DNA from 4 places in the Allobosea sp. GW822-FHT05A11 genome. Region 4 is predicted to be linked to each of the others. Evidence: predicted binding sites of a transcription regulator. Region 4 holds the regulator's gene; each other region holds the start of a gene.
The links. The regulator LexA, encoded in region 4, represses DNA repair genes until DNA is damaged. The targets are predictions, from matches to a motif close to TGTTCNNNNTGTGTTCNG.
Positions count from the first base shown of each region.

Region 1: ruvC (crossover junction endodeoxyribonuclease RuvC) is a predicted target of LexA. The motif match lies at 2,764-2,781, and genes of this name have one in related genera.
Region 2: AC1RLU_RS10910 (PA0069 family radical SAM protein) is a predicted target of LexA. The motif match lies at 4,932-4,949, and genes of this name have one in related genera.
Region 3: AC1RLU_RS25400 (helicase-related protein) is a predicted target of LexA. The motif match lies at 5,066-5,083, and genes of this name have one in related genera.

Region 1 is NZ_JBXAMI010000001.1:543,350-550,919, forward strand. It holds gene ruvB (Holliday junction branch migration DNA helicase RuvB) at 1-932, opposite strand, end outside; gene AC1RLU_RS02675 (N-acetyltransferase) at 956-1,447, opposite strand; gene ruvA (Holliday junction branch migration protein RuvA) at 1,444-2,061, opposite strand; gene ruvC (crossover junction endodeoxyribonuclease RuvC) at 2,231-2,743, opposite strand; gene AC1RLU_RS02690 (sulfite exporter TauE/SafE family protein) at 2,907-3,686, shown strand; gene AC1RLU_RS02695 (YebC/PmpR family DNA-binding transcriptional regulator) at 3,790-4,536, opposite strand; gene AC1RLU_RS02700 (TIGR00282 family metallophosphoesterase) at 4,638-5,462, opposite strand; gene AC1RLU_RS02705 (5-formyltetrahydrofolate cyclo-ligase) at 5,560-6,147, opposite strand; RNA gene ssrS (6S RNA) at 6,154-6,310, opposite strand; gene ybgF (tol-pal system protein YbgF) at 6,476-7,420, shown strand; gene tilS (tRNA lysidine(34) synthetase TilS) at 7,417-7,570, shown strand, end outside.
Region 2 is NZ_JBXAMI010000003.1:280,781-288,350, reverse strand. It holds partial or broken gene mutY (A/G-specific adenine glycosylase) at 1-457, shown strand, start outside; gene AC1RLU_RS10925 (peptidoglycan-binding protein) at 463-1,191, opposite strand; gene AC1RLU_RS10920 (site-specific DNA-methyltransferase) at 1,293-2,495, opposite strand; gene rnhB (ribonuclease HII) at 2,884-3,495, opposite strand; gene AC1RLU_RS10910 (PA0069 family radical SAM protein) at 3,684-4,769, opposite strand; gene AC1RLU_RS10905 (hypothetical protein) at 5,002-5,487, shown strand; gene AC1RLU_RS10900 (hypothetical protein) at 5,637-5,762, shown strand; gene ypfJ (KPN_02809 family neutral zinc metallopeptidase) at 5,940-6,827, opposite strand; gene cydB (cytochrome d ubiquinol oxidase subunit II) at 6,935-7,570, opposite strand, start outside.
Region 3 is NZ_JBXAMI010000009.1:68,270-75,839, forward strand. It holds gene AC1RLU_RS25380 (M3 family oligoendopeptidase) at 1-1,575, shown strand, start outside; gene AC1RLU_RS25385 (outer membrane beta-barrel protein) at 1,683-3,218, opposite strand; gene AC1RLU_RS25390 (KpsF/GutQ family sugar-phosphate isomerase) at 3,369-4,343, shown strand; gene AC1RLU_RS25395 (MerR family transcriptional regulator) at 4,440-4,859, shown strand; gene AC1RLU_RS25400 (helicase-related protein) at 5,166-7,570, shown strand, end outside.
Region 4 is NZ_JBXAMI010000002.1:109,986-117,555, reverse strand. It holds gene AC1RLU_RS05990 (protein NO VEIN domain-containing protein) at 1-776, opposite strand, end outside; gene AC1RLU_RS05985 (ComEC/Rec2 family competence protein) at 1,014-2,402, shown strand; gene lexA (transcriptional repressor LexA) at 2,396-3,103, opposite strand; gene AC1RLU_RS05975 (molybdopterin molybdotransferase MoeA) at 3,184-4,395, opposite strand; gene moaC (cyclic pyranopterin monophosphate synthase MoaC) at 4,395-4,877, opposite strand; gene trpC (indole-3-glycerol phosphate synthase TrpC) at 4,874-5,680, opposite strand; gene trpD (anthranilate phosphoribosyltransferase) at 5,688-6,701, opposite strand; gene AC1RLU_RS05955 (anthranilate synthase component II) at 6,717-7,334, opposite strand; gene AC1RLU_RS05950 (helicase HerA domain-containing protein) at 7,425-7,570, opposite strand, start outside.

The DNA.
Region 1 (7,570 bases), on a different contig from region 4:
AGCAGACGCCCGCGCGGCGTGCGCTGGATGAAGCCCTGCTGCAGCAGGAAGGGCTCGATGATCTCCTCGATGGCGTCGCGCGGCTCGGAAAGCGAGGCGGCGATGGTCTCGATTCCGACCGGGCCGCCGCCGAAATTGATCGCGACGGTGGTAAGATAGCGCCGGTCCATCTGGTCGAGGCCGATGGCGTCGACGTCGAGCAGCGAGAGCGCCTTGTCGGCGACCTTGCGGGTGACGATCGGGTCGCCGTCGACGATGGCGAAGTCGCGCACGCGGCGCAGCAGGCGCCCGGCGATGCGCGGCGTGCCGCGGGAGCGCTTGGCGATCTCGTTGGCGCCGTCGTCCGACATCGGCACGCCGAGCACACGGGCGCCGCGGGCGACGATGCCCTGCAACTCCTCGACCGTATAGAATTGCAGGCGGATCGGGATGCCGAAGCGGTCCCGCAAGGGCGTGGTCAAAAGGCCGGCGCGGGTGGTGGCGCCGACGAGGGTGAACTTGGGCAGGTCGATCTTGACCGAGCGCGCCGCCGGGCCTTCGCCGATGATCAGGTCGAGCTGGTAGTCCTCCATCGCCGGATAGAGGATTTCCTCCACCGCCGGGTTGAGGCGGTGGATCTCGTCGATGAAGAGCACGTCGCGCTCTTCGAGATTGGTGAGCTGGGCGGCGAGGTCGCCGGCCTTGGCGATCACGGGACCGGAGGTCGAGCGGAAATTGACGCCGAGCTCGCGCGCGACGATCTGCGCCAGCGTCGTCTTGCCGAGGCCGGGCGGGCCGACGAAGAGGACATGGTCGAGCGCGTCGCCACGGCTCTTGGCCGCGTTGATGAAGACCTGGAGATTGGCGCGCGCCGCTGCCTGGCCGGTGAAATCGGACAGCGACAGCGGCCGCAGCGAGGTCTCGCTGTCGTCGTCGCGGCGTTCGGCCGTCATCAGGCCGGAGCGCTTGGGGTCGCTCACAGCGCGATCTCCAGCTCGATGGCGTCGTGGATCGGAATGTCCTTGTACCCTGTCTTGATGATGCCAGGCACGACCGAGCGATAGGCGTCGATCGCTTCCAGATAAAGCCCCGAGAGGCGGAAGCCGCGGCGCTGGTAGAAGGTCATGCCGGGCATGTTGTCATTGGTGAGCATGGCTTTCAGTTTTCCGGCGCCGGCCTTGCGTGCCGCGAAGATCACGGCGTCCAGCATGCGGATGGCGACGCCTTCGCCCGGTTTCAGCGAATGGAGTGCGCAGAGATAGGCGCTGTCGCCCCGCACCGTCCAGCTCGCCAGCGCGGCGGTCTTGCCCGAGCTGTCGAACAGGCCGAGCGCATCGATCTCGGCGACGTCGTAGACATGCAGGCCGATCATCATGCTGTGCGAACCCCAGCTCGCCAGCATGATGCGGCAGAGCTCGGTCTTGTCGGTCACGACGCGCAATTGAAGCTCGTCGGGCGCTTCGCTCACTTCGCCAGTTCCTTCAGGCCCAGCTTGATCAGCTGCGCCGTGCCGGCCCCATCGCCGGCGGCCTTGGCGGCAGCCGCCACGGCAGCCACCGCCTGCGCCTGAGGATAGCCGAGATTGGCGAGCGCGGACACCGCGTCGGCGATGGGCTGCGGCAGCTTCCTGTCCTCCAGCGCGCCGGCGAGCTGCGCCACGCCCGGATCGATATGGCCGAAGGCCGGGGCCTTGTCCTTGAGCTCGGCGCAGAGGCGTTGCGCGAGCTTGGGGCCGACGCCGGGGGCGCGCGCGATCGCGGCCTTGTCGTTGGTGGCGATGGCGGTGGCCAGCCCGCCCGGATCGAGCGTCGAGAGGATCGCGAGCGCGACCTTGGCCCCGACGCCCTGCACGACCTGCATCAGGCGGAACCAGTCGCGCTCATTGTCGGACATGAAGCCGTAGAGGCGGATCGCATCCTCGCGGACATGGGTCTCGATCGAGAGCGCGGCGGCCTCGCCCGGCTGGGGCAGGCGCTGGAGCGTGCGCGCCGAGCATTGCACGACATAGCCGACGCCCTGTACGTCGATGATGACGTGGTCCTCGCCATAGGAATCGATCAGGCCCTTGAGCTTGCCGATCATCGATTTTCTCCACCGCCTGTCATCCCGGGCGACCGCAGGGAGACCCGGGATCCATTCCGGAACATGTCTCGGTGAGGTTCCGGAATGGATCCCGGATCTTCGCTGCGCTCCGTCCGGGATGACCCGCGCGAGGGAGTGTCGCGAAAAATGTCGATCGGCAGCATGGGGCTCATGATGCCTTCATCTGCGCGACCAGCGCCTTCATGCCGCGATGTTGGGCATGGCAGATCGCGACTGCGAGCGCGTCCGCCGCGTCGGCCGATGAGGTCTCGGCCTTCGGCAGGAGCACGCGAATCATCGCCTGGACCTGCTTCTTGTCGGCATGGCCGACGCCGACCACGGTCTTCTTGACGAGGTTGGCGGCGTATTCCGCGACATCGAGTCCGGCGAGCGCCGGCACGACCAGTGCGATGCCGCGGGCCTGGCCGAGCTTCAGCGCCGATTGCGGGTCGCGGTTGATGAAGGTCTCCTCGACAGCGGCTTCGTGCGGGCGATGCGCGGCGAGGACCTTGTTCAGGCCCTCGTGCAATTGCCGCAGGCGCTGGCCGAGCGGCAGCGCGCCGTCGCTCTCGACGCAGCCGCAGGCGACGAAGGAGAGCTTGCTGCCTTCAGAGACGACGATGCCCCAGCCGGTCTTCCGGAGGCCGGGGTCGATGCCGAGGATGCGAATCGGGGGTGCCATGTCTAGTTCAACCTAGCGGATGTTTCGGATTTGTCCCGCGCCGAGACAGGCCGCGCGATGGGGCTGGATGAATTCCCCTGATCGATGACATCAAAAAGGAAAGTTGTTCTTGCCGCCCGCCCGTGGGCATGGTTCGCCGCATCTTTCTTCCTCAGCCGGTGCCATGTCCTTCAACCTGTCTTCCTTCATGCCGGGCCTCACGGCCGATGGCATCGCCGTCCTGCTGGCTGCAACGCTGCTCGGCGGGCTGGTGCGTGGCTTCACCGGCTTCGGCTTCGCGATGGTGTTCATGCCGCTGGCTTCGATGATCCTCGGGCCGGTCGCGGCGCTCGGCCTGATCTGGTTCATCGATCTGCCCTTCGCGCTGCCGATCGCGGCGCGCAGCGCCAAGACGGCGGAATGGCGCGAAATCCTGCCGCTGCTGCTGACCGCGACGCTCGCCCTGCCGGCCGGAATCTGGCTGCTGATCTGGCTCGACCGCGAGACGATGCGCTGGGTGCTCGCTCTGCTCGTGCTCAGTGCGGTGGGCCTGATGGCCTCGGGCTGGCGCTATCACGGGCGGCCGACGATCCCGCTCTCGCTTGGGGTGGGCGCCCTGTCGGGGCTGTTCAACGGCATGGCCTCGATCGGCGGCATGCCGCTCGCGGTGTTCTGGCTAGGCGCGCAGCGCAACGACCGGCACAAGACGCGGGCCAACATGCAGGCCTTCTTCGGCGTCTCGACGCTGATCAGCGGCACGGTCCTGTGGTGGAAGGGCATCCTGACCGGTGGGGCCCTGATGATGGCGGTGCCGTTGTTCGCAATCTACGGCGTCGGGCTCTGGGCCGGCACGCATGGCTTCCGGCTGGCTTCGGAGCAAACGTTCCGGCGCGGCGCCTATCTGGTGATCTTCCTGAGCGCGCTGATCAGCCTGCCGCTCTGGGACGCGGTGATCGGGCGATAGGACGCGTCGCGGGTATCCGCGTCCTCACACCATATCAAGGCTTCAAAAACGCAAATGGCCGGGACGAGCCCGGCCATGATGCATGGAGGACGCTGGCTTCAGCTCAGGCGCTGAGCTTGGCCATGATGTCGTCGGCGATCTCGAAATTGGCGAAGACGTTCTGGACGTCGTCGTCGTTGTCGAGCGCTTCCATCAAACGCATCATCGAGGCGGCTTTTTCCTCGTCGAGCGGGGCGGTCGTGGTCGGGCGCCAAACCGGCTTGGCTGAGGCGGGGGCGCCGAGTGCTGCCTCAAGCGCCTTGGAGACTTCGTTCAGGGCGTCGAAGGCGCAGAGGATGGTGTGGCCGTTCTCGTCCGAGATCACGTCGTCGGCCCCGGCCTCGATCGCGGCTTCCATCACCGTATCGGCATCGCCGGCCTCCGGCGGATAGCTGATCTCGCCGACCCGGTTGAACATGAAGGAGACCGAGTTGCTCTCGCCCAGCGCGCCGCCCGACTTGGTGAAGTAGGAGCGTACGGCGGAAGCGGTGCGGTTGCGATTGTCGGTCAGGGCCTCGACGATGACGGCGGTGCCGCCGGGGCCGTAGCCCTCGTAACGGACCTCGTCATAATTGTCGCCCTCGCCGCCGGCGGCCTTGTTGATGGCGCGCTGGATATTGTCCTTCGGCATGTTCTCGGCGCGCGCGGCAAGCACCGCCATGCGCAGGCGCGGGTTCATGTTGATGTCGGGCATGCCCATCTTGGCGGCGACGGTGATTTCGCGGGCCAGTTTCGAGAACAGTTTTGAGCGCACGGCATCCTGCTTGCCCTTGCGATGCATGATGTTCTTGAACTGTGAATGGCCGGCCATGGGAGCTCGTTACCTTCAGAGGTTGCGGCGGAAAGCGCTGGAAGCCGGCCTTATAGGCGCCGGCTCCGCCCGCGTGCAAGCGCTGCGCGCGCCGGAAAGCGTCAGGAAATCCAGGCGTCGGGCACGGCCTGGCTGAGATGCGGACCGACGCGCACGGCCCAGACCGCTGTCGCCAGGCCGGTGGCATCATCGATATCGACTGCGACGCCCGAGAGCGTGCCTTCGCCCGTCGCCGGCTCCAGTCTTGCGCCCGGCACCTTCTGCAGGAAGCGGCGCACCGGCTCGTCTTTCTGCATGCCGAGCACGGAATCATAGTCGCCGCACATGCCGGCATCGGATTGATACGCCGTGCCGCCGGGCAGGATGCGGGTATCCGAGGTCGGCGCATGGGTATGGGTGCCGACGACGAGGCTGGCGCGGCCGTCGAGGAAATAGGCCATGGCCTGCTTCTCGCTGGTCGCTTCGGCATGGACGTCGACGATCACGGCATCGGCGATTTCGCCGAGCGGGCAGGCGGAGAGCTCACGCTCGATCGCGGCGAAGGGGTCGTCGAGCGGGTCCATGAACAGTCGGCCCATGACGTTGACGACCAGGACGCGGGCGCCATTGCGGGCCTCGATTACGGTGGCGCCGCGACCGGGCGTGCCGGGCGGATAATTCGCCGGGCGGATCAGCCGGTCCTGCCGGGTGATGAAGACGAGGGCCTCGCGCTGGTCCCAGGAATGATTGCCGAGCGTCACGACATCGGCGCCGGCGGCGAGGATCTCGTCGCAGATCGCCTCGGTGATGCCGAAGCCGCCCGCCGAGTTCTCGCCGTTGATGACGACGCAGTCGAGCTTCCAGACCTCACGCAGGGCCGGCAGCCGCTCCTGAACCGCAATCCGGCCGGGGCGGCCGACGATGTCACCGAGGAAGAGAAGACGCATGAAACCGACCTGAAAACTGCGAAGGCTTTCTCCCTCGCGCGAAGGCGCGAGGGAATCAACCGCAGCAGAAGAACTTCCGCGCGAAGGCGCGCGAGAATCAGCCGCAGCGAAGGGTTTCGCGCTCTGTCACGATCCAGTCGAGGCGCCGGTCATGCGGCTCGTCCGGCACCGCGTCGATCTCCTGCGCGCCATAGCCGATGCCGATGCTGACGGTTGGGCCGAGTTCGGAGAGCGCCCGATCGTAATAGCCCTTGCCGTAGCCGATGCGGTAGCCGCGCCGGTCGAAGGCGGCGAGGGGCACGAGCAGGATCGCGGGCCTCAGCTCCAGCTGGTCGGGGGCGGGGACAAGCGTGCCGAAGCCGCCGGGCACGATCGGCTCGTAGGGCGCCCAGCGCCGGAAGATCATGCGCCTGTCGACGATCGCGGGCAGGCAGAGCGGCAATCCGCGCTCATGCAGGGCTTCGAGGATCGGACGGGGATCGGCTTCCGAGCGCATCGGCCAATAGGCCGAAACCGGGCCGGTGCTTCCCGTCCAGACCGGAAGATTCAGCACCTGCGCGGCGATCTCGACGTCCCATTCGAGCCGATTGTCGAGGTCGAGCGCGTCGCGGCGGGCGAGCGCATCCGCGCGGAGGGTGGCCTTGCGCGGGGAGGGCGGAGCGTGCGTGCCAGGCGTCATCGTCATGAAGGTTGCGGAGCCACCTTGGCCGTGGAGTTTTGAATCCCGGGACACCTACAGAGTAGGTGGGCGCCGTGTGTCCGGTTCCAAGGGATCCGGACAGGGACAGCTCCCTAGGGAGTCGTATGGGCCCGGGGAATGCTGTCTCGCACGCACCAGGCAGCCCCGCTCCGCTTATTTAGGGAAGCCGCCGGCAAAGCGCCAGTGGTACTTTATGCGTTTGCGCATGGCGCGCCCTCCGGTTGGGCCGGCCGTGAAAAGCGTTCATATTTTGGCCGTGGTGAGCTGATGGTATAGAGACAGCGCGCGACATGTACGGAAACCGGTTTCAGCGATGCTTCGTTCTCTCCTAGCCCGCCATCTCTCCCGCCCGGGACTGGCCGCGTTGGCCCTTTCCGCCGCGCTCGCTGGCGGCGCCGTGCCGGCTTCGGCACAGGATGCCGCCGATCTGCTGGTCCGCACGACGCGCCTCGAGAACCAGTTGCGCCAGATGTCCGGCCAGATCGAGCAGCTCCAGTTCGAGAATCGGCGCTTGTCCGAGCAGCTCCGCAAATTCCAGGAAGACGTCGATTTCCGCCTGAACGAAAAGGGCGGCGGCGGCCGTCCGAATTCGGCTGCTCCCGGACCGACAGGGGCGCCTCCCGCAGGCGCCGCGCCGCAGCGGCATCGCCGCAGCGATGCCTTCGACCCGGCGACGCAGCAGGGCGCGGCCGGCGCGCCGCAGCAACTCGGCGGCGGCGGCGCGATCGCCGGCATCATCGAGGACGACTATGCCGGCGGCCCGGCGACCGGGCAGCCGCTCGATCTCCAGGGCGTCGGGCGCCCGGTGCCGCAAGGCGGGCTGCCGCAGGACCGGCCGCGCGGCGCGAGCGTCGCCGCCGCGAGCGGCCCGCAGAGCGCCAAGGAAGCCTATGACCTCGCCTTCGCCTCGCTCCAGCGCAAGGAATACGAGCAGGCCGAAATGGGTTTCCGCCAGTTCCTGCAGAGCTACCCGCGTGACCGGCAGGCGGTCGACGCGACCTATTGGCTGGGCGAGAGCTATCTGCAGCGCCAGCGCTATCGCGAGGCGGCCGAGCAGTTCCTGAAGATTTCCCGGGAATCGCCGAAGGCCGCCAAGGCGCCGGACAGCCTGCTCAAGCTCGGGATGTCGCTCAACGGGCTCGGCGCCAAGGAACAAGCCTGCGCCACCTATGCGAAGGTCGGTGTCGATTACCCCTCGGCCTCCAACGCCGTGCGCCAGGGCATCGCACGCGAGCGCCGCCGCTCCGGCTGCGCTTGAGCGCGGCTGCCGAGGAAAGCGCATTCGCGCCGGTCTCGCTCGCCGAGGCCGGCGCTGCTTTTGAAGGGCTGTCGTGTGAGACGGCCCTCCTCATCGCCGTCTCCGGCGGCCCTGATTCGATCGCGCTGCTGGCGCTTCTCGCCGCCTGGG
Region 2 (7,570 bases), on a different contig from region 4:
GCCGCGCAGTCCGGCCTGCGGCCTCTGCCCCTGGCGCGAGCCGTGCCAAGCCAGAATTGCCGGCATGCAGGAGAGTTTTCCGCGCAAGGCGCCGAAGAAGGCCGGAGTGACGCGCTACGGCGCGGCCTTCGTGCTGGCGCGTGCGGATGGCGCGATCCTGCTGCGCACGAGACCCGCCAAGGGCCTGCTCGGCGGCATGGCCGAGGTGCCGACCAGCGAATGGCGGGCCGATTACGAACTCGACGGTGCCGCGCAGGACGCGCCATTGCCGCTGAGCTGGACCCAGGTCGTGGAACCGGTCCGCCATGTCTTCACGCATTTCCCGCTGGAGCTGACGGTCTTCACCGGCAGCGTTCCCGAGCGCACGCAGGCCCCGGCCGGGATGCGTTTCACCAAGTTGGCGAACCTTGCCGGTGAACCGCTGCCGAGCCTGATGCTGAAGGTCGTCGAGCGCGCCGGCCTCTATAGCTCGAAGACGCGATAGGTCATCGTCGGCAGTTCGACGGACCATTTGAAATAGCCCTTCGAGTAGATCTTGCCGCGGTTCGGCGGCCAGGGATCGTGGATGCGCAGCGTCGTGCCGGTGCCGTCAGGATTGCCGTCACCGCGCATGCCGACGATGACGATCATGTGGCCGGGGCTGCCGCGACCGGCCGTGTACTCGTCGACACGCCAGAGCATGTCGAACATCAGCGGCCCACGGGCCACCGCCTGCCTGAGCTGCTCGACCGACCAGGACTGGGGCGCGTTGCAGCGCAGCCCATGGATGCGGCCATAGCGCTGGCCGGTCACGATCGCCTGGTCGCTTTCGGAGGAGTTCAGCAGCCCGCCATCGGAGGCGATCATGTCCGGCGGCGTCCTAGCGATGATGATCGGCACGGTCGATTTCTTCATCATCGCCGTCGAGGTCGCCCAGCAGGTCGTGTTGGTCGGCTGCGCGATGAAGGGAACATTGTGCAGGATCGGCGCGAAGGCCTCGGTGTCGTAGAGACAGGATTGGGTCGCAGGTCCCGCCTGGCCATCCTCGACCAGCCAGTTCTTGCGTTGGAAGGCCAGGACCGCGTTGTGGGTCATGGTGCCGAACTGGCCATCGGGCACGAGCTTCGGGATCGGCTTCAGTTTCGCGTTCAGCGCCTCCTGAAGCGTCTTGACCTCGGGTCCGCGGGACCCGTTCTTGAGGATCGTCGCCATGCTGCCGCCCTCGCTGTCCTATGTTCAGGATGCGCGCGCCGGTGGCGAACGCGCATCCTTCGAACATATGACGATAGGGCAGGGGGCGCGAGGCCGGCGGTTCAGGCCGCCGCCATCTGCGCCCTGATCTCGCCGCGCAGCGCGTCGAGCACGGTCAGTCCGCCCTGGCGCTCGACATGCCAGAACGTCCAGCCGTTGCAGGCCGGCAGGCCTTGCGCCAGCGCACCGACCTTGTGGATCGAGCCGACGGCCGGGCCGAGGATCAGCGTGCCGTCGGCGCGGATCACGGCCTTGTGGCGGCGTTTCTCGTCATGGACGGTCTCGCCGGCCTTCACCAGCCCGGCCTCGACCAGGCTGAGGAACGGCACGCGCGGCTCGCTACGCTTGGAGGGCGCGGTCGAAAACGCTTCCGGCGCCAGCGGCGTCACCGCCGCGATGCGCTCGCGCGCTGCCTTGGCGTAGACCGGGTCGCGCTCGAGGCCGATGAAATGGCGGCCCAGAGCCTTGGCGACGGCGCCGGTCGTGCCCGTGCCGAAGAACGGATCGAGGATGACGTCGCCGGGATTGGAGGCCGAGAGCAGCACGCGGGCCAGCAGCGCCTCCGGCTTCTGCGTCGGATGCACCTTGGCGCCGCTGTCGTCCTTCAGACGCTCGTCGCCGGTGCAAAGCGGCAGATACCAGTCCGAGCGCATCTGAAGGTCGTCATTGCCGCCCTTCAGCGCCTCGTAATGGAAGGTGTATTTGGAGGCTTCGCCGCGCGCCGCCCAGATCAGCGTCTCATGCGCGTTGGTGAAGCGCCGGCCGCGGAAATTCGGCATCGGATTGGCCTTGCGCCAGACGATGTCGTTCAGCATCCAGAAGCCGAGATCCTGCAGTGTCGCGCCGACGCGGAAGATGTTGTGGTAGCTGCCGATCACCCACAGCGCCCCATCCGGCTTCAGCACGCGCCGCGCGGCCGCAAGCCAGTCTCGGGTGAAGCGGTCGTAATCGGAGAAGGAGGCGAACTTGTCCCAGTCGTCGTCGACGGCATCGACGAGGCTGTCGTCGGGCCGGCGCAGATCGCCGCCGAGCTGGAGGTTATAGGGGGGGTCGGCAAAGATGAGGTCGACGCTTGCCGGTGGCAGCGCGTTCATCGCCGCGACGCAGTCGCCTACGAGAATCTGATCGAGCGGCAGCTCCCGCGGAGCGCCGATATGTTCGGGAAGGCCCTTGGCCTTCATCCGAGCCCCCAGTGCAGGCCGTCCGGTACGCGAAACCTGAATCCGGACGGGAGCACTGGCGGTCCCGGTACGCAAAACACCCATGACACCAAGACCGTTACGCAACTTCAACGAGGGCGATCTTGGTCGGACAGGGTAAAGGTCGGGTTTCCGCTTTGAAAAAAATGCGTCCCATTCTGGGGCTGCAGATTTTGCCTAGCCCATTGGCAATCAAGAGAAATTCGTAAACGGCGGTTAACGTCTCAGGCTGCCGTAAGGGCAGCTTGCGAGGGCGTTCGGTGAGGTCCGGGAGCCGTGTTTCCCGTCATGGTCGGGCTTGTCCCGGCCATCTACGTCTTCCTTCAGCAAGGGCGGTGTTCAAGACGTGGATGCTCGCCACAAGGGCGAGCATGACGGAGTGAAATACGGCCGAGGTCACGGAGGTCGGACAGAGGCTTCCTCCCCACCGAGGAGCGACGCGCGAGGCCGCGGCCTACCGGAACCACACGCCCTTCACCGGCGCGAAGGAATAGCGGTGTTCCGGGCAGGGGCCGTGCGCGGTGATCGCCTTGCGATGCTGCGGCGTCGCATAGCCGACATGGCTGGAGAAGCCATAAGCCGGATAGCGCTTGCACAGCCGCGCCATCATCCGGTCGCGCGTCACCTTGGCGATGATCGACGCTGCCGCGATCGAGGCGATCTGCCCGTCGCCCTGGATGATCGCCTCGCAGGAACAGGCGAATTGCGGCGGATCGTTGCCGTCGACCAGGATATGCAGCGGTGCCAGCGGCAGGCCGGCCACGGCCCGGCGCATCGCCAGCAGCGTCGCCTGCCGGATGTTGATGGCGTCGATTTCGACGGCCGTCACGCTGGCGACGGAGACGGCCAGCGCCCGTTCCATGATTTCGCCGAAGAGTTCCTCGCGGATCGCAGTCGAGAGCTTCTTCGAATCGTCGAGTCCATAAGGCACGCGCTCGGGATCGAGGATCACGGCGGCGGCGACGACCGGGCCGGCCAGCGGCCCACGTCCGACCTCGTCGATGCCGGCCAGCGGCCAGCGGCCGTTGGCAATGGCGGATGTTTCGCGGTTGAAATCGGCGGGCATGGCGGGGTTATGCAGCAGAGCACAGCGCGGGGCCAGAGCCGTCTTTTCCTCGCCCCACGCAATCGCGTTTGATCGTCATGGTCGGGCTTGTCCCGACCATCCACGTCTTCCTTCCTACAATGCGGTGCCCAAGGCTTGGATGCTCGCCACAAGGGCGAGCATGACGGCGAGAGCAGCCGCCCAACGCCTCAGAACAAACTCAACTGCGCCTTCTCCTTCTCCGGCTTCACGAAGAGATCGGTCCGCAGTCGGCGCCGCGTCGTGTTGAAGCCGATGCGTTCGGCCGCCATCTCGAAGCGCCGCCCGATCATCCAGGCATAGGGGCCGGAGCCGACCATGCGCTGGCCCCATTGCGAATCGTAGTCCTTGCCGCCGCGCGTCGAGCGGATCAGCGACATTACATGCCTGAGCTTGTCGGGATGATGCGTCAGCAGCCATTCCTGCACGATGTCGCGCACTTCGAGTGGCAGCCGGAGCAGGACATAGCCGGCTGCCTCGGCGCCTGCCGCCTTCGCCGCGTCGAGGATGCGCTCGATCTCGTGCTCGTTGATCGCCGGGACGATCGGCGCGACCAGCACCGTGACCGGGATGCCGGCCTCGGAGAGCTTGCGGATCGTCTCCAGCCGCTTGGCTGGCGAGGCGGCGCGCGGTTCCATGCCGCGTGCGGTCTTCGGGTCGAGCGTCGTTACCGAGAGCGCGACCTTAACCAGTCCCTTCTCCGCCATCGGCGCGAGGATATCGATGTCGCGCTGGACCAGCGCCGATTTCGTGACGATGCCGACGGGGTGATTGAACTTTGCCAGCACCTCCAGGATCTGACGCATGATCCGGAGCTTCCTTTCGATCGGCTGGTAGGCGTCGGTATTGGTGCCGATCGCGATCGTCCGCGGCTGATAGGAGGGGGAGGAGAGCTCCTTTTCCAGCAGCGCCGCCGCATCGGGCTTCGCCGTCAGCTTGCTTTCGAAATCGAGCCCCGGCGACAGGCCGAGATAGGCATGGGTCGGCCGGGCGAAGCAGTAGACGCAGCCATGCTCGCAGCCGCGATAGGGATTGATCGAGCGGTCGAAGGAGATATCGGGCGAGTCGTTGCGCGTGATGATGGTGCGCGCCTTCTCATAGGCGATCTCGGTCGAGAACGGCGGGAGTTCCTCCAGCGACCCCCAGCCGTCGTCCTCGGCGACGCGCTGCTCGGCCTCGTAGCGGCCGCCGGGATTGATCGTGGCACCGCGTCCGCGCCGCCTGTCGGGATCGATCTGATGGCCGATATAGGCCATCGGATCGGCGGGTGCGACGACCGGCGCCGAGACGCTCGGCTCCCGGTCGAGCCGCCGCAGGGGCTGGGCTGCCGGGAAGGGCCGTGAAGTGGGTCTGGCCTGGGGCATGGTTTTCGAACCGCGTCACGCGCCGGGAATCGACGCCTTCTGGTCTCATGTAGAGTGAACATAACAAGAACATAAAGCAAGGGCGGGATTGTGACATGCTGCGTTGCGGCATAGGATTTCGCTTATGCTCACGGCCGTGATCCGCAGCGATGGTTCCCAGCAGGCGCTTGCCGCGACCCTGGCTGTTCTGATTCCAGCGGTCGCGGAGGGGTTTCTCGGCCATGCGGTGCTCGTCGACACGGTCGGTGCGCCCGAGACCGAGCGCGCTGCCGACGCCACCGGCGCCCGCTATCTCCGCGCGAGCCATGAGCAAGCCTGGCGGGAAGGCGCAGCCCATGCACGGGGAGACCGCCTCGTCCTGTTCGAATCCGGCGATGTGCCGCAGGCTCATTGGGTCCAGGCGGTGGAGCGTCATCTGCTGGTCGCGGCGGCAAAGCCGGCCCTGATTCCCCTGGAAGGGGCGTTTGCGTCCTTGCGCGAACGGCTCATGTTCTCGCTGCCCGGTCGCGGGCTCACGGCGGGGCTTGTCATGCCCAAGGCGGTCGCGCTGACCGGTCGTCTCGACCGGGCGCCGGTGCGGCTGCCGGTCCTGCGGGAGCGGGCGGGCTAGCTGCCTGGAGGGATGTGGCGCCGCCGAAGGCGATATGCCTGAAGCGCATGGCGAAACGAATTTCGTGCGGGAACTTGTGCGCTGCAGCATAAGTTCATATGTAGACGGTTGCCTGAAGCACCTCCCTCAGACATCGAAAGGAGAGATCCATGCTGGAACGGCACGATTCCTGTTCTGCGCTCGAAGCGGAGCGCGACGAGGACAAGCGCGAGGAACAACGGGAGGACGAAGATACGTTCTCGCCTCGCGAACATCAGGAAGGATTCTGGAGCTAGCCTCTCCACGAAAACCAAGCGGAGGGCTGGATGCAGCCCTCCGCACGGCATTCTCAGGAAGTCGCGGGCCCGTTCGGGCCCGATTTGTTTTGAACGCCCGGCCGGAGCGACCAGCCAGCGGGACGAGGCGGTGATGACCGTCTGCGACCCCGGCACCTCCGGCGCCGTTGAGAGGCGCTACACCTGATTCCGGAACGTGTCGCAGCTCTGCATCGAGCCTGACTGGAAGCCGGTGGTGAACCACTTCATGCGCTGCGCCGAGGAGCCGTGCGTGAAGGAGTCGGGCACGACCGTGCCTTGCGCCGCCTTTTGCAGCTTGTCGTCGCCGATGGCGGAGGCGGTGCGCATCGCCTGGTCGATATCGCCCTGGTCGATACGGCCCATCGCCTGGACGTTGTGAGCCCAGACGCCGGCGAAGCAGTCCGCCTGCAATTCGATTCGCACCGAGATCGCGTTCGCGTCGCGCTCGGAGGAGCGCTCGCGGATCTGGTTGGCCTTGGGCAGGATGCCGAGCAGGTTCTGGATGTGATGGCCGACCTCGTGGCCGATCACATAGGCATAGGCGAAATCGCCGCCGCCGCCGAGCTTGCGCTGCATTTCCTGGAAGAAGGAGGTGTCGAGATAGACCTTCTTGTCGACCGGGCAATAGAACGGCCCCATCGCCGATTGCGCGGTGCCGCAGCCCGAACGGTCGACGCCGGAGAACAGGACGAGCCGGGGCGGCTGGTAGCGGGTATTGGCCTGCTGCGGCAAAAGCTTCGACCAGATGTCCTCGTTCTGCGCCAGAACGGCCGAGACGAAGCGACCCATCTGGTCCTCCGGCGGGCCGGAGGAACGGCGCGTCTCTTGCGTCTGCTCGCGCCCGCCGATGCCGCCGATCAGTTCGGCGCCGCCGATGAGCAGGCGCGGATCGATGCCGAGCGCCCAGCCGAGCAGGCCGAGCACCACCATCGTGCCGATGCCGACGCCGCCGCGCCCGCCTGGCATGCCGGCGAAGCCGCCGCCGCCACCACTGCCGCGCCTGTCCTCGAGATTATCGGACTGGCGGTAATCTTCCCATTGCATGAAGGCATCCCCGGCGAAGTTCCCCCGCAATCTCGCCGGGAGATGCGGGGAACTCAAGTCGTCTTTGCAAACCGCTCCTGAACGCAACCTGACCGCGGGGGTTCCACTCAGTGGTAGCCGCTGTCGATCCTGACCTTGCCACGGAAGGTCCAGTATACGAAGGCGGTGTAGAACAGGATCGTCGGCAGGAGGAAGCTGACGCCGATCAGCACGAAGATATGCGAGCTCGGCGCCGCTGCCGTGTCCCAGATCGTCAGATCGGGCGGCACCAGATGGGGATAGTTCGAGACCGCGAGCCCCAGAAAGCACAGGACGAAGATCGCGATCGTGAGGGCGAAAGGCGTGAACTCATGCGCGCCGTGCAGCCGCTTCCAGGCGATGTAGCCGCAGATCGCGGTCAGCACCGGAAGCGGCCAGAGCAGCATCAGGTTGGACGGCGTGAACCAGCGCTCGGCGATGCGCGGATGCGCATAGGGCGTCCAGAGCGAAACCAGCACGGCGAAGGCGAGCAGGCCCAGCAGCAGTGCCTTCGCCTGCCGGCGCGCCCGGTCCGCCACCGGCCCCTCCGTCTTGTAGACCAGCCAGGTCGCGCCGAGCGTGGCATAGCCGATGACGACGCCGATGCCGCACATCACCGTGAACGGCGTCAGCCAGTCGAAGGGGCCGCCGGCGAACTGCTTGTCAACGACCTTCACGCCCTGGAGCAATCCGCCGAGGATCAGCCCTTGCGCGAAGGCAGCGAG
Region 3 (7,570 bases), on a different contig from region 4:
GACCGGCTCGGCCGGATCGGCGCCTATGCCGGCCTGGTCTATTCCGGCGATACCACCGATCCGCAGCGCGCCAAGTTCTATGGCGACACGCAGGACAAGCTCAACGCCGCGATCACCGAACTCCTGTTCTTCGAGCTGGAGCTGAATCGGATCGAGCCGGACCTGCTGGCGAAGGTCGCAGACCAGGCGCCGCTTTCGCACTGGAAGCCCTGGCTCGAAGACCTCGCCAAGGACAAGCCACACCAGCTCGACGACCGGATCGAAGCGCTGTTCCACGAGAAATCGATGACGGGGGCGGCAGCCTGGAACCGGCTCTTCGATGAGACCATTGCCTCGCTGCGCTTCACCGTCGATGGCGAGGAGCTGACGCTCGAACTCACGCTCAACAAGCTGCAGGACAGCGATGGCGAGGTCAGGCGCAAGGCCGCGGAGGCGCTGAGCACGGTGTTCCGCAAGGAGCTTCGCACCTTCGCGCTGATCACCAATACGCTCGCCAAGGACAAGGAGATCTCCGATCGTTGGCGCAAGTTCGAGGATGTCGCGGATTCCCGCCATCTCGCGAACCGGGTCGAGCGCGAAGTGGTGGATGCTCTCGTCGCTGCCGTGCGCGAGGCCTATCCGCGCCTGTCGCATCGCTACTATCGCCTGAAGGCGAAGTGGTTCGGCCGCGAGGAGCTGGATTTCTGGGACCGCAATGCGCCGCTGCCGCAGGTCGAGCAACGCACGATTCCCTGGACCGAAGCGCGCGAGACAGTGCTCTCGGCCTATGGCGCCTTCTCGCCGGAGATGGCGGCGATCGCGAAGCGCTTCTTCGACGAGCGCTGGATCGATGCGCCGCCGCGTCCCGGCAAGGCCCCCGGGGCGTTTGCTCACCCGACCGTGCCATCCGCGCATCCCTATGTGCTGCTGAACTACCAGGGCAAGCCGCGCGACGTGATGACGCTGGCGCATGAGCTGGGGCACGGCGTGCATCAGGTGCTCGCGGCGCCGAACGGGGCCCTGATGGCGCCGACGCCGCTGACGCTCGCCGAGACGGCAAGCGTGTTCGGGGAGATGCTGACCTTCCGCAAGCTGCTCGATACGACCTCCGACCCGAAGCAGCGCAAGGCGATGCTGGCGGCGAAGGTCGAGGACATGATCAACACGGTCGTGCGCCAGATCGCCTTCTATACCTTCGAGCGCAAGGTCCATGAAGCCCGCCGCGAGGGCGAATTGACGCCGGAGGCGCTCTGCGAGCTCTGGATGAGCGTGCAGGCCGAGAGCCTCGGCCCGGCGATCCGGCTGTCGAGCGGATACGAGCCCTATTGGTGCTACATCCCGCACTTCATCCATTCACCCTTCTACGTCTATGCCTATGCCTTCGGGGACTGCCTGGTGAATTCGCTCTACGGCGTCTACCAGAATGCCGCCGAGGGCTTCCAGGAGCGCTATTTCGCGCTGCTCTCGGCCGGTGGCAGCAAGCCTTATGGCGAGCTGCTGGCGCCCTTTGGGCTCGATGCGAAGGACCCGGGCTTCTGGCAGATCGGGCTCCGGATGATCGAAGGCATGATCATCGAGCTGGAAGGGATGGAGTAGACGCTTACCGTCATGGTCGGGCTTGTCCCGACCATCCACGTCTTCGCTGTCGAAGGTAGTGATCAAGACATGGATGCTCGCCACAAGGGCGAGCATGACGGTGGCTGCTAGAACTGCACCCTGAGCCCCACCAGCGAGACATTCGCGGTGTAATCCGAGCCCTGCGCTGTCGAGTTCAGGCGCTCATGGGTGAAGCTCGCGCGCACGGCGAAGGTGCGCGTCAGCTTGTATTCGAGCCGCGCGCCGACATTGGCGTAGTCCTCGCGCAGGCCCTGGCCGTCATATTCGGTACGGCTGAAATTGGTGAAGCCGGTGACGGTGAGGTTGCGGCGCAGCGCATGCGCGACTTCCAGCGTGGCGCGCCGCACGGTCGTGCCCGAGGAACCGGCGATCGTGGTGTCGCCGAGTTCGGCACCGCCGCGCAGCGTCACCGTGGTCAGCGGGGTCGGCGACCACAGCACTGCGGCATCGCCGACGAAGCCGCGCAGGTTCTTCAGGCGCGTATCGTCGTATTTGCGATCCTGATAGCCGCCCGAGACCTCGCCGGTGAGCTGCCGGCTGATCTCAAAGGTCGAGCCGATGCGTCCGGTCACGCCGTTCGAGGAGCGCATATAGCCGCTCGAATCGCTCTTCTCGTCGAATTCGCGCTGGTCGATCTCGGCCTGGACGAAGGGCTTGAAGCCGGGCGTGACCTCGTAGGCGGCGCGCAGCCGGACGCCGTACTGGGTCATGTTCCGGTCCTTCTGCGACAGCATCGCACCGTTCGACAGGCGAGCGTCCTCGTAGTCGCTGCGGTCGACCGAGCCGCGCAGCGTCAATTGCAGCCGGTTGATGTCATGCGTGACGCCGGCAGAGGCGCCATACTGGTAGATCTGCGGGCGGCCGGTCACGTTGGCGGTCAGGTCCGGCGAGCCCGGCCGCTGCGTGTCGAGCTTGAGCCGCGATTCCAGGAGGATGCGGGTGTCGCGGGTCGCATCGAGACGCAGGTCGAGATTGCCCTCGGCATCGGGACGGGAGGCGTCCTTGGCGCGGAAGAATTCGAGGTAGCCGCCGCGCAGCTGGCCCTTGAGCTCATGGACGTTCCAGTCGGACTGGATCGCCAGCTCGCCCTCGTGACGGCTATAGGCCGAGCCCTTGGTGCCCGGCGCCGATGTGCGCTGCGGATTGGTGTCGTAGCCGATCGAATTGGTGACCGAGGGACGCAAGGTGACCGAGCCGATCCGGATGCCGAGAGCGGCATAGGGGTCTTCCTCGCTCGCCGGGCGGCGCCGGGGCGGCGGGGGAGCGGGAGGCGGCGGCGGTGGCAGCACCGTGACAGCGGGCGGTGGCGCGCGGAACTGGCGCTGGGTGACGCCGCGCAGCGTCGGCGCCTGGATCGGTTGGCTGGCGCGCGGCGGCTGCTGCCCCGAAACCGCCGACCCCTGCCGCTGGACCAGCCCGGCGGGGTCGCGGACGGCTTCCGGCTCGGCGGTGGCGGGCGTCAGATCGGGCTGGGGAGCTGCCGGCTGCTGCGCGACATAAGCCGGCGTGCCGGTCCTGAGGTTGCCGCGCGGCATCTGCTGCGCCTGCGCCGCCGTATGGGCGAGCGCAAGCCCGGCCAAAGCCGTGCCGGACAGAAGCAGGGTCGTCGCGCGGCCGGACACGGGCGTCGCAGGGCTCCAGAAGACGGGGCGCGCGGATTTCGCGCATGGTTAATGGAGTTAGAACGAACAGGGTTAAGGAGCCGTCAACGGCGGCCGGACGTGTCGGCAGACGGTGGAAATGGCCAAGGCCGCTGTGCTAAAGCGCCAGCCATGACAGCCGATATCCGCGACTCCGCCCTCCGCACCATCGCCACCGAGCGCGCCGGGCTCGACGCACTCCATGACGCGCTGGCGAATGGCTTGGGCGAGCCTTTCGCCGAGGCGATCGCGATGATCCGGGGCTCGAGCGGGCGCGTGATCGTCTCCGGCATGGGCAAGTCCGGCCATGTCGGGCGCAAGCTCACGGCGACGCTGGCCTCGACCGGCACGCCCGCGCATTTCGTCCACCCGGCCGAGGCGAGCCATGGCGATCTCGGCATGGTCCAGCCCGAGGATGTCGTAATCGCGCTGTCCTGGTCCGGCGAGGCGGTAGAACTCGCCGCGCTCGTCGGTTACACGCGCCGCTTCCGCGTCGGGCTGATCGCCATCACCGCCAATGCCGAGAGCACATTGGGCAAGGAAGCGGATATCGCGCTCGTCCTGCCCAAGGCGACGGAGGCCTGTCCGAACGGGCTCGCGCCGACGACCTCGACGACGATGCAGATGGCGCTCGGCGATGCACTCGCCGTGGCGCTGCTGGAGGCGCGCGGCTTCTCGCGGCAGGATTTCTTCGTCTACCACCCCGGCGGCAAGCTTGGTGCACAGCTCAAGACCGTCGAGAGCATCATGCATCGTGGTGCCGATTTGCCGCTGATCGGTTTGGACACGCTGCTGCCCGACGTCATCGCGATGATCTCGGACAAGGGCTTCGGCTGTGCCGTGGTGATGGACCTGGACGGCAAGCTCGCCGGTGTCGTCACCGACGGCGATCTGCGTCGCAAGGCGGCGATGGGCGGTGGGGTCTCGCTCAGGGCGCGCGATATCATGACGGTGAATCCGCGCCGCGTCGGCCTCGACACGCTCGCGGTCGAGGCGCTGGAACTCGTCAACCGCAGCCGGATCACGGCGCTGATCGTGGTCGATGCCGAAGATCGTCCGGCCGGGCTCGTCCATGTCCATGACCTGCTGGCGATGGGCGTGGCTTGATCGAGCTTGCAAACGGGCTGGGCAGGGTTATCTGAAGCTATAGGAACTATAGCTTCTTGAGGTGACGCGATGACTGCTGCCGGCAAGCTCGAGCGCGTGATGCCGATCGGCGCGCTGGCCGATCGCACCGGGGTCAAGGTCGAGACCATCCGCTATTACGAGCAGGTCGGTCTGCTGCCGCCGCCTGAGCGTTCCGAGGGCAATCAGCGCCGCTATGGCCGGCGCCATGCTGAGCGCCTCGCCTTCATCAAGCATGCGCGCGATCTCGGCTTCGCGGTCGAGAACATCCGCACGCTGCTGAAGCTGTCCGACACGCCTGGCATGGCCTGCGACGAGGCGCATGCGATTTCGGTCGCCCATCTCGATGAGGTCCGCGACAAGATCGCGAAATTGCGCTCGCTGGAGAAGGAACTGGAGCGGATCGCCACGACCTGCTCGGGCGGTGTCGCGGCCTGCGACTGCGCGATCATAGAGGCCTTGGCCGATCACGGGCAGTGCAAGCACGCTCATCATTGAGGCGCGCGGGCAGATCGGAAATCTGCCTTGCCTCTCGTCTCCGGGCTGAAAAGGCTTAAATAGGATTCCTGCCGGGCGGCTTTTGCGCTGCTCAGCCACGCCATTCCGGGAGGGCGCGATGACGACATGGCCCATGCCGCCAGGGCACGGATTCCGAAAAGGGAACAAAACCCGATTCTGCCGGAGTCAGCGATTCGGCCCCGCTTCGTTCCAGACTCGTTCTTGTAAGGCCTGCCCTTAAGACCTGCATCGACCCCGTCCACGCTCCCGCCCGTATGGGCGGGCGATTTGATCGGCTCCTTCGCCTTGCTTCCTTTTCGTTCGCTGCCGCCCGCCGCCCGCGCCAATAGCGTCACGGCCGTGCTGGGCCCGACCAATACCGGCAAGACCCATCTCGCCATCGAGCGCATGGTCGCCCATCCCACCGGCATGATCGGGCTGCCGCTCCGCTTGCTCGCGCGCGAGGTCTATCAGCGCGTCGTCGACAAGGTCGGCCCCGAGGCCGTCGCGCTCGTCACCGGCGAGGAGAAGATCAAGCCGGAGCGGCCGCGCTTCTGGGTCTGCACGGTCGAGGCGATGCCGCGTGACCTTGCCGTCGATTTCGTGGCGATCGACGAGATCCAGCTCGCTTCCGACCTCGACCGCGGCCATGTCTTCACCGACCGCCTGCTCAACCGGCGAGGCCGGGCCGAGACCATGCTGATCGGCGCTGCGACGATGCGCCCGCTGATCGAGCAGCTCATGCCCGGCGTGAACGTCGTCACGCGCCCGCGCCTGTCGAACCTGACCTTCGCCGGTGATCGCAAGATCACGCGCCTGCCGCCGCGCTCGGCCATCGTCGCCTTCTCGGTCGAGGAGGTCTATGCCATCGCAGAACTGATCCGCCGGCAGAAGGGCGGGGCGGCCGTGGTGCTGGGCGCGCTTTCGCCGCGTACCCGCAACGCCCAGGTCGAGATCTACCAGTCCGGCGATGTCGATTATCTCGTCGCGACCGATGCGATCGGCATGGGGCTCAATCTCGACGTCAACCACATCGCCTTCGCCGCCGACAAGAAGTTCGACGGGCATCATTACCGCAAGCTCAACCCGGCTGAGTTCGGCCAGATCGCCGGGCGCGCCGGGCGGCATCTGCGCGACGGCTCCTTCGGCACCAGCGGGCGCTGCCCGCCTTTCGACGCGGAACTGGTCGACGCGATCGAGAATCACCGCTTCGAGCCCATCCGCCAGATGCAGTGGCGCAATTCCGATCTCGACCTGCGCTCGATCGGCGGCCTGCTCGAGACGCTCAACCTCCAGCCCTCCGAACAGGGGCTGACGCGCGCACTGATCGCAGAGGACATGTCGACGCTGGAAATCCTGGCGAAGGACCCGGATATTGTACGCTTGGCGCAGGGCCGCGCCGGCGTCGAGCGGCTCTGGGAGGTCTGCGGGCTGCCGGATTACCGCAAGATTTCGCCGATGCAGCATGCCGATCTCGCCACGACGCTGTATCTCAGGCTGATGCGCCATGGCCGGCTCGATGCCGACTGGTATGCGGCGCAACTGGCTGCGCTCGACCGGACCGATGGCGAGATCGATACGCTCTCGGCGCGGATCGCGCAGGTCCGGACCTGGACCTTCGTCGCCAATCGTCCCGACTGGTTACCTGATCCAGAGCATTGGCAGGGCATGGCGCGTCTTGTAGAGGACAAGCTGTCGGATGCTCTGCACGAGCGTCTGGCCCACCGATTTGTCGATCGGCGCACCAGTGTCCTGATGCGCCGCTTGCGGGAGAATGCGATGTTGGAGGCTGAGGTCACCGCGACGGGCGACGTGCTCGTCGAGGGCCAGCATGTGGGGATGCTGCAGGGCTTCCGCTTTACGGCGGATCCGAAGGCCGGGGGGCCAGAGGTCAAGGCCCTGAACCTGGCGGCGATGAAGGCGCTCGGCTCCGAGATCGAGGCGCGGGCGGCGCGCGTCGTGCTGGCGGGCGACGATGCCTTCCTGCTCTCGCATGACGGGCTGGTGCGCTGGACCGGCGAGCCGGTCGCGCGCCTGACGGCCGGCGAGAAGGTGCTCGAGCCACGACTGCGCCTGCTGGTGGAAGAGCATCTCACCGGCCCCGCACGCGAGCAGGTCGAAGGCCGGCTCAATCTCTGGCTGAAGAATCACGTCACCCGCCTGCTCGGCGCGGTCCAGATTCTGGAAGCGGCCGAGAACGTCACCGGCATCGCGCGAGGCATCGCCTATCAGGCGGCCGAGGCGCTGGGCGTGCTCGAACGCGCCAAGGTCGGTGACGAGATGAAGGCGCTCGACCAGGAGGGCCGCGCGGCGCTACGCCAGCTCGGCATCCGTTTCGGTGCTTTCCACATCTATATGCCGGCGCTGCTGAAGCCTGCGCCGCGTGCGCTCGCCGCCCAGCTCTGGGCGCTGAAGCATGGCGGGCCGGAGACGGCCGGGCTCGACGACATCGCGCATCTGGCGGCGTCCGGCCGTACTTCCTTCCCGGTCGACAAGGCCGTGCCGAAGGGGCTCTACCGCGCTGCCGGCTACCGCGTCTGCGGCGAGCGGGCGGTGCGCGTCGATATCCTGGAGCGCCTCGCCGACCTCATCCGTCCGGCGATCGCCTATCGCCCCGGCGTCACGCAAGGGGTGCCGCCCACCGGCGCCGCCGATCAGGACGGCTTTGTCGCCACGGGCGCGATGACTTCGCTCGTCGGCTGCGCCGGCGA
Region 4 (7,570 bases):
AGCCTGCTGATCCGCCGCAGGAACAGGAGCATCGGGGCGTCGGCCTTCGCGAGACCGACCATTTCCGTCCGCACCACCTCCAATGCCGGGGCATTTCGAAGCGGCAGTCGGATGACGGTGGAAAACCCGCGCTCCGCGAACTCAAGAACGGCTGCCGGGACCTCCTCGATCCATCGGGGAATGTAGAACGCCGGCAGATCATCGCGCGCCAGCTCTCTCCTCCTATCATCCGGCAGCAGCGGATCGAGTTCGGGACCGCGGGCGAAGGTGAAGCGATAGCCGTCGAAGCCGGTCCCTGGACCATCCTCCACCATACGTGAGAAGATTTCGGGCGTGTCGGTCACGTGACGCACGCTACGAAATCCCAGACCCTTATTACCGACGGCTTCGCCTGGGGGCTTGCTGGACAGACCCATTTCGCAAAGGGCATCGACGTTCTTGCGCCCGAAAGGCTGGCCCCGGTTTGCTACGTAGAGAGTACCGCAATCGCCCTCGTCGCTGGCCAGAAGCAAGGCTATCTCGCCATCGCGCCGCCATTTGGCGTGCGCATCGTTGGCGTTTTGGATCAGCTCGATCAGGAACCGGCCGTGGTAGTCCGCTATGATGTGCTGCGACAGGCTCTGATTCTGCTTGTGGACCGAATCGTAATATTCGCCGGTTTCATCGATCGTCCCCAGAAACCCTTTGATCTTGCGATCCGCGACTCGCGCGATGTGCTCACGCGGGGTTAGGGAAGGGTGCGTGGAAGGCCTTTCTTCGAAGGCGGCATCGGTCAATGCTGCGGATGAAATCGGCCGTTCCTCCTAGATCGAAGCCTAGCGCCACACGTGCCCAGGTTGCACGTCACGGTCAATGATTCTGATTTGCTGGATAGGATCCGCGTCTGGTCGATCCCGGATTGGCGATATGAAGAAGCCGGGGTGCGCACGGAATCGACAGTGAATAGTTTGGCTTGAGTTGGATCCTGAGAGGCAAGCATTGCACGGGATCGAAGTAAAATAATCAGATAACATATTGTCTCGATCTCGGGCCTGCATATGGTGCTCGCCGCCGGCACGATCTTCTGGCTGGTCCGGGCGCTGCTGGTCCTGTCGCAGACGGTGGCGCTGCATTGGCAGGTCAAGAAGATCGCGGCGGCAGCGGCGATGCTCGGCGCGACCGCCTATTGCATCTTTTCCGGGAGCGATGTCGCGACCGAGCGCTCGCTCATCATGACGCTGGTCATGCTCGGCGCGATCCTTGTCGACCGCGCCGCGCTCAGCATGCGCAATCTCGCGCTCGCAGCGATGATCGTGCTGCTGCGCGAGCCGGAGGCCTTGCTCGGGCCGAGCTTCCAGATGTCCTTCGGTGCGGTCGCGGCGCTGATCGCCTTCGCGGAACGCTGGGAAGGGCGAAGCCGCACCGAGCCGCCGCGCGTGTTGCCCTGGCCGCTCGGAGCCGTTTGGACGGCGGCGCTCGGCATCCTCGTCACCACCATGCTGGCGACGGCCGCGACAGCCCCCTTCGGAGCCTATCACTTCCAGACCTTCAATCCCTTCGGCCTGCTCGGCAACGCCATGGCGCTGCCCTTCGTCTCGCTCTTCGTCATGCCGGCGGCGGTGTTCGGCGTGCTCGCCTATCCGTTCGGGCTGGACTGGCCGGCCTGGGCCTTGATGGGGCTCGCCTCCGACGTCGTCCTCAAGGTGGCGCATTGGGTCGCGGCCATCGACCATTCCACCGTGACGGTGGCGGCTTTCGGCTCAGGCGTGCTGGCTGGCTTCGCGCTAACGCTTCTTTGGCTGACGCTCTGGACCACGGCCTGGCGTTGGCTTGCGGCCCTGCCGCTGATCCTCGGCGTCGCGTTCGCCGGAAAGCCGGAGCGGCCGGAGATCCTGATCGAGCGCGACGGCTCCGGGCTGGCGGTGCGCGGTCCCGATGGCCGCCTCGCCATCGCGGGCAAGCCCAGCCGCTTCGTCCTGCAGCAATGGCTCGCCGCCGATGGCGACAGCCGCTCGCCCAACGATCCCAGCTTGCGCGCCGGCATCGCCTGCGACCGGCTGGCATGCGTTGCGCAGACCGCCGACAAGCGCACAATCTCCTATACGCGCGAGCGACTCGCCATCATCGAGGATTGCCAGCGCGCCGACCTCGTCGTCACCGCCGTCCCCTGGGGCGGCACCTGCAAGGCCAGGCTGGTCGAGCGCATGATGCTATCGCGCGACGGCGCGACCTCGCTCTACCGGACGGCGTCGGGATGGAGCAGCCATATCGCGGAGCAGTCCGACAGTGAGCGGCCCTGGAGCCGCCGGCGCGAGCGGCGCCTGACGGAGCCAGGCACGCGTCCCACCAATCAGTCGGTCACCGCACAGCCCGCACCGGCCGCCGATAACGAAGCCGAGGCCGACACCGAACGCCTTCAGTAGCGCCGCATCAGATTGACCAGCCGGCCCTGGATCTTGACCCGGTCGGGGCCGAGCACGCGGGTCTCGTAGGCCGGGTTCGCCGCTTCGAGCGCGATCGAGGAGCCGCGCTTGCGCAGGCGCTTCAGCGTCGCTTCCTCGTCATCGATCAGTGCCACGACGATGTCGCCGGTATTGGCCGTGTCCTGCCTGCGGATGACGACGGTGTCTCCATCGAGAATGCCGGCCTCGACCATCGAATCACCGCGCACTTCCAGCGCGTAATGCTCGCCGGAGCCGAGCATGTCCGGCGGCAGCGAGACGGTGTGGCTGCGGCTCTGGATCGCCGAGATCGGCGTACCCGCCGCGATGCGGCCCATCACCGGGATGGCGATGGAATGCCGGCTGTCGTCCTCGGCAGGGCGCGGCTTGGCCATGCTGGGCTGTGAGCCCAGGCCGCCCTGGACGATGGCCGGGCTGAAGCGGGGCCGCGCCTGAGGCGCGCCGAGCCCGTCCGGCATCTTGATGACTTCGAGCGCGCGCGCCCGGTTCGGCAGGCGGCGGATGAAGCCGCGCTCCTCCAGGGCCATGATCAGGCGGTGAATGCCGGATTTCGAGCGCAGGTCGAGCGCATCCTTCATCTCGTCGAAGGAGGGCGGCACGCCACTCTCGCGCAAGCGTTCCTGGATGAAGCGCAGGAGTTCGTGTTGCTTGCGTGTCAGCATGGTCGCCGCCAGCCCCTCAATGCGCAGATTCGAAACAAAGCACGAACACCATACGCGTTCTGCTTGTGTTCCGCAAGCCGCTACCGCAAGGGCAGGATGCGGCAGGCCTCGCCTTTCTTCGCGGGAGCGGCATGGGCGGGCCGAATCGTCAGGGCCTGCGCCCGCGCCAATGTTCCCAGCATCGAGGAATCCTGCCGGTCGAAGGGCGTCGCCACCCAGCCTTCCGGCGTCAGCGTGAGCTCCGAGCGCAGGTAATCCTCGCGCTCGTCGTTACCGGGCATGTCGCGGCCGAGAATGGCGGGGATGCTGCGGTCGCGATCGGCATCCGCTATGCCGAGCAGCGCCTCGATCAAGGGCAGCACGAAGAGATGGCCGCAGACGATTGAGGAGACCGGATTGCCGGGCAACCCAACCACGACCATCCGGCCGAGGCGCCCGGTCATCATCGGTTTGCCCGGCCGCATTGCGATCTTCCAGAAGCCGAGGGCCATGCCGGCGCGCGTCAATGCCTCCTGCACGAGGTCATGCGCGCCGACGGAGGCACCGCCCAGCGTGATCAGCACATCGGCATCGGCCTCGCGGGCTTGCGCGATCTTGCTGGCGAGATCGGCATGGTCGTCGCGGGCGATGCCGAGATCGATGACAGTGCCACCAGCCTTCTCGACCAAAGCGGCGAGCGAGAACGAGTTCGAGGCGACGATCTGGTCGCGGCCGACCGGCTCGCCCGGCGCCACCAGTTCGTCTCCGGTGGCGAGAATCGCCACCCGAGGCTTCCGCCGGACAGGCAAAGTCGGATGCCCCATCGCAGCGGCAAGGCCGAGCGCGGCACTGTCGAGCACGCGCCCGGCTTGCAGCAGCACGTTGCCTTCGTGGAAATCGAGCCCCGCGGCGCGCAGGAACTTGCCCTTCGCCGGCGGCACGCGGACCTGAATCACCGGGCCGCCGACGCCGTCGGCATCCTCCTGCATCAGGACGGTGTCGGCACCTTCAGGCATCGGCGCGCCGGTAAAGATGCGGACGGCCTGTCCCGGCCCGACCGATCCATCGAAGGCCCGGCCGGCAGCGGATTCGCCGATGACAGTGAGCGAAACGCCTTCCGCCATCTCGTCGCCGCGCACGGCATAGCCATCCATGGCCGAATTGGCGAAGGGCGGTTGCGTCCTGAGCGCCTTGACCTCGCCGGCGAGCACCCGCCAGGCGCATTGCGCCAGCGGTAGGGTTTCCGCCCCGGTCGGCCCCGGAATGCTGTCGAGCAGCGCCTTGCGCGCGACGGGGACCGGGGTGAGCGCCATCAGCTAGCTTTCGCCTCGTAATCGCCGGACTGGCCGCCGGATTTGTGCAGCAGGCGGATGTTCTCGATCCGCATCGCCCGGTCGACGGCCTTGACCATGTCGTAGACGGTGAGACAGGCGACGGAGACGGCAGTGAGTGCCTCCATCTCGACGCCGGTCTGGCCCTTCATCTTCACCTCCGCGCGCACCCGCACGCCCGGCAGGGCCTCGTCGATCGCGAGATCGACGGCGATCTTGCTGAGCAGCAGCGGGTGGCAGAGCGGGATCAATTCATGCGTACGCTTCGCCGCCATGATGCCGGCGAGGCGCGCGGTGCCGAGCACGTCGCCCTTCTTGGCGTTGCCGTCGCGCACGATCGCGATCGTCTCCGGCGCCATCACCACCTGGCCCTCGGCGGTCGCCATGCGGGTCGTCTCGGCCTTGCCGCCGACATCGACCATATGCGCCTGGCCTTGCGCGTCGAGATGGCTGAGCCGGCTCACGCCGCGACGGCCTTGCCGGTCAGCAGCGCCTGCGTCGCGGCGGTGACGTCGGCCTGCCGCATCAGGCTCTCGCCGACGAGGAAGCTGTTGACGCCGATCGGATTGAGCCGGGCGATGTCCTCATGCGTGAAGATGCCGCTTTCGCTGATGACGATCCGATCAACCGGCACGCGCGGCGCCAGTCGCTCGGTGACCGCAAGATCGACATTGAAGCTGCGCAGGTCGCGGTTATTGATGCCGAGCAGGCGGCTTTCGAGCTTGAGCGCCCGGTCGAGCTCGGCATCGTCATGGACCTCGACGAGGACATCCATGCCGAGTTCGCGCGCGGTCTCGTTCAGCGCCCTGGCGGTGGCGTCGTCGACACCGGCCATGATGATCAGGATGCAGTCGGCGCCCCAGGAGCGGGCCTCGTAGACCTGATAAGGCTCGTAGAGGAAATCCTTGCGCAAGGCGGGCAGGCCTGCGGCCTCGCGCGCCTGCGTCAGGAACTCCGGCCGCCCCTGGAAGGAGGGCGCATCGGTCAGGACGGAGAGGCAGGCCGCGCCGCCGGCCGCATAGGCGCGGGCGAGCGAAGGCGGGTCGAAATCGGCGCGGATCAAGCCCTTGGAGGGGCTCGCCTTCTTGATCTCGGCGATCAGAGCCGGCGTGCCCTGAGCGAGCTTGTTTGCGAGCGCGTCAGCAAAGCCGCGCGGCTTGCCGGCCGCACGTGCCCGGCGCTCGATCTCGGCTTGCGGCACCGCGGCCTTGGCTGCCGCGATCTCCTGGCGTTTATAGGCTTCGATCGTCGCGAGGATGTCGGTCATGCCGGCCTCACGCGTTCGAGGCTTTGACGAGCGCGGCGAGCGTCGCCTTGGCCTTGCCGGAATCGAGCGCGGCCGTCGCCTGGGCGAAGCCGTCCTTCAAATCCCGGGCCTTGCCGGCGACGAGCAGCGCCGCAGCCGCATTGAAGGCGGCGATGTCGCGGAAGCCGGTCTTTTCGCCGGCGAGCACGGCGTTGAGCGCCGCCGCGTTCTCCTCCGGCGTGCCGCCGCGCAGGACTTCGGGCTTTGCAGGTTCAAGGCCGACATCGGTGGGGCTGATGGAGAAGCTTTCGATCTTCCCGTTCTCCAGCGAGACGACACGGGTCGGGCCTGTCGTGGTGATCTCGTCGAGCCCATCCGAGCCGTGCACGGCCCAGACGCGGGTCGAGCCGAAGGAGGCGAGCACCTTGACCATCGGCTCCAGCCAGGTCTCGGAGAAGGCACCGATGAGCTGGCGCTTGGCGCCGGCCGGGTTGGAAAGCGGGCCGAGCAGGTTGAAGATCGTGCGCGTGCCGAGCTCGGTGCGCACCGGCGCGACATGGCGCATCGAGGCATGATGCGTCGGCGCGAACATGAAGCCGACGCCGGCCTCGCGGATACAATGCTCGGTCGCAGCCGGATCAAGCCCGACCTTGACGCCGAGCGCGGTCAGCACGTCGGCGGCCCCGGAGCGCGAGGAGGCGGCGCGGTTGCCGTGCTTGGCGACCGGCACGCCGCAGGCCGCGGTGATGATCGAGGCCAGCGTCGAGACATTGTAGGAGCCGGAGGAATCGCCGCCGGTGCCGACGATGTCGATCGCCTCCGGCGGGGCCTTGACGGTGAGCATCTTGCCGCGCATCGCGCTGGCGGCACCGGCGATCTCGTCGATCGTCTCGCCGCGCACGCGCAGCGCCATCAGGAAGGCGGCCGATTGCGCGTTGGTGACCCCGCCCGAGAGGATGGTGTCGAAGGCGTCGCGCGCTTCCTCGCGCGAGAGCGTCGCGCCGGTCGCCACCTTGGCGATGAAGGGTTTGAAATCGTCCATGGGAACTCTGCGGAATCAGGCTGAAGGGGTCAGGGCGGAGGCTTCGCGTTCGCTCTGCCACCGCTCCGCGAGGTCGAGGAAATTCCGCAGGATCGTCGCGCCATGCTCGGAAGCGATGCTCTCCGGATGGAACTGGACGCCGTGGACCGGCAGCTCCCGGTGCGAGAGCGCCATGATCAGGCCGTCATCGCTCTCCGCCTCGATCTCGAAGACATCGGGGCAGGAGGCTCGCTCGACCACGAGCGAGTGATAGCGCGTCGCCTGCAGCGGTCCGTTGATGCCGCGAAACAGCCCGCGCGCCCGGTGGCGGATCGGCGAGACCTTGCCATGCATCGGCAGGGGCACACGCACCACCTCGCCGCCGAAGGCCTGTCCCATCGCCTGCAGGCCGAGGCAGACGCCGAAGATCGGCTTCTTCCCCGCGCCTTCGCGGATCAGGTTCAGGCAGATTCCGGCTTCATTGGGCGTGCAGGGGCCGGGCGAGAGCACGATCGCGTCGTGGTCGCCGGCAAGCGCCTCGTCGACGGTGAGCGCATCGTTACGCCAGACATCGACCTCGGCGCCCAGCCCACCGATGAGGTGGACCAGGTTCCAGGTGAAGCTGTCGTAGTTGTCGATCAACAGAACGCGCATGGCCGGACCCGTGAATACGGCTTGAGGTCATGCACGTTCGGGGGCGGGGTGGTCAAGTTTCGCGCGGCCGAATGACCGGGCGATTCCTCCTCACCCTCGCGCGCTGCGCGGCATGCCCGCCGTGCGCGGCTGCGCCAGCCCCGGCGCGGTCTCGACGCCGAGCGTCGGCAGGGCAAGCGTGCGCTGCCCTCTGAAATCGACATGGCAGACGATCAGCCCGCGCTCCTCGATATAGC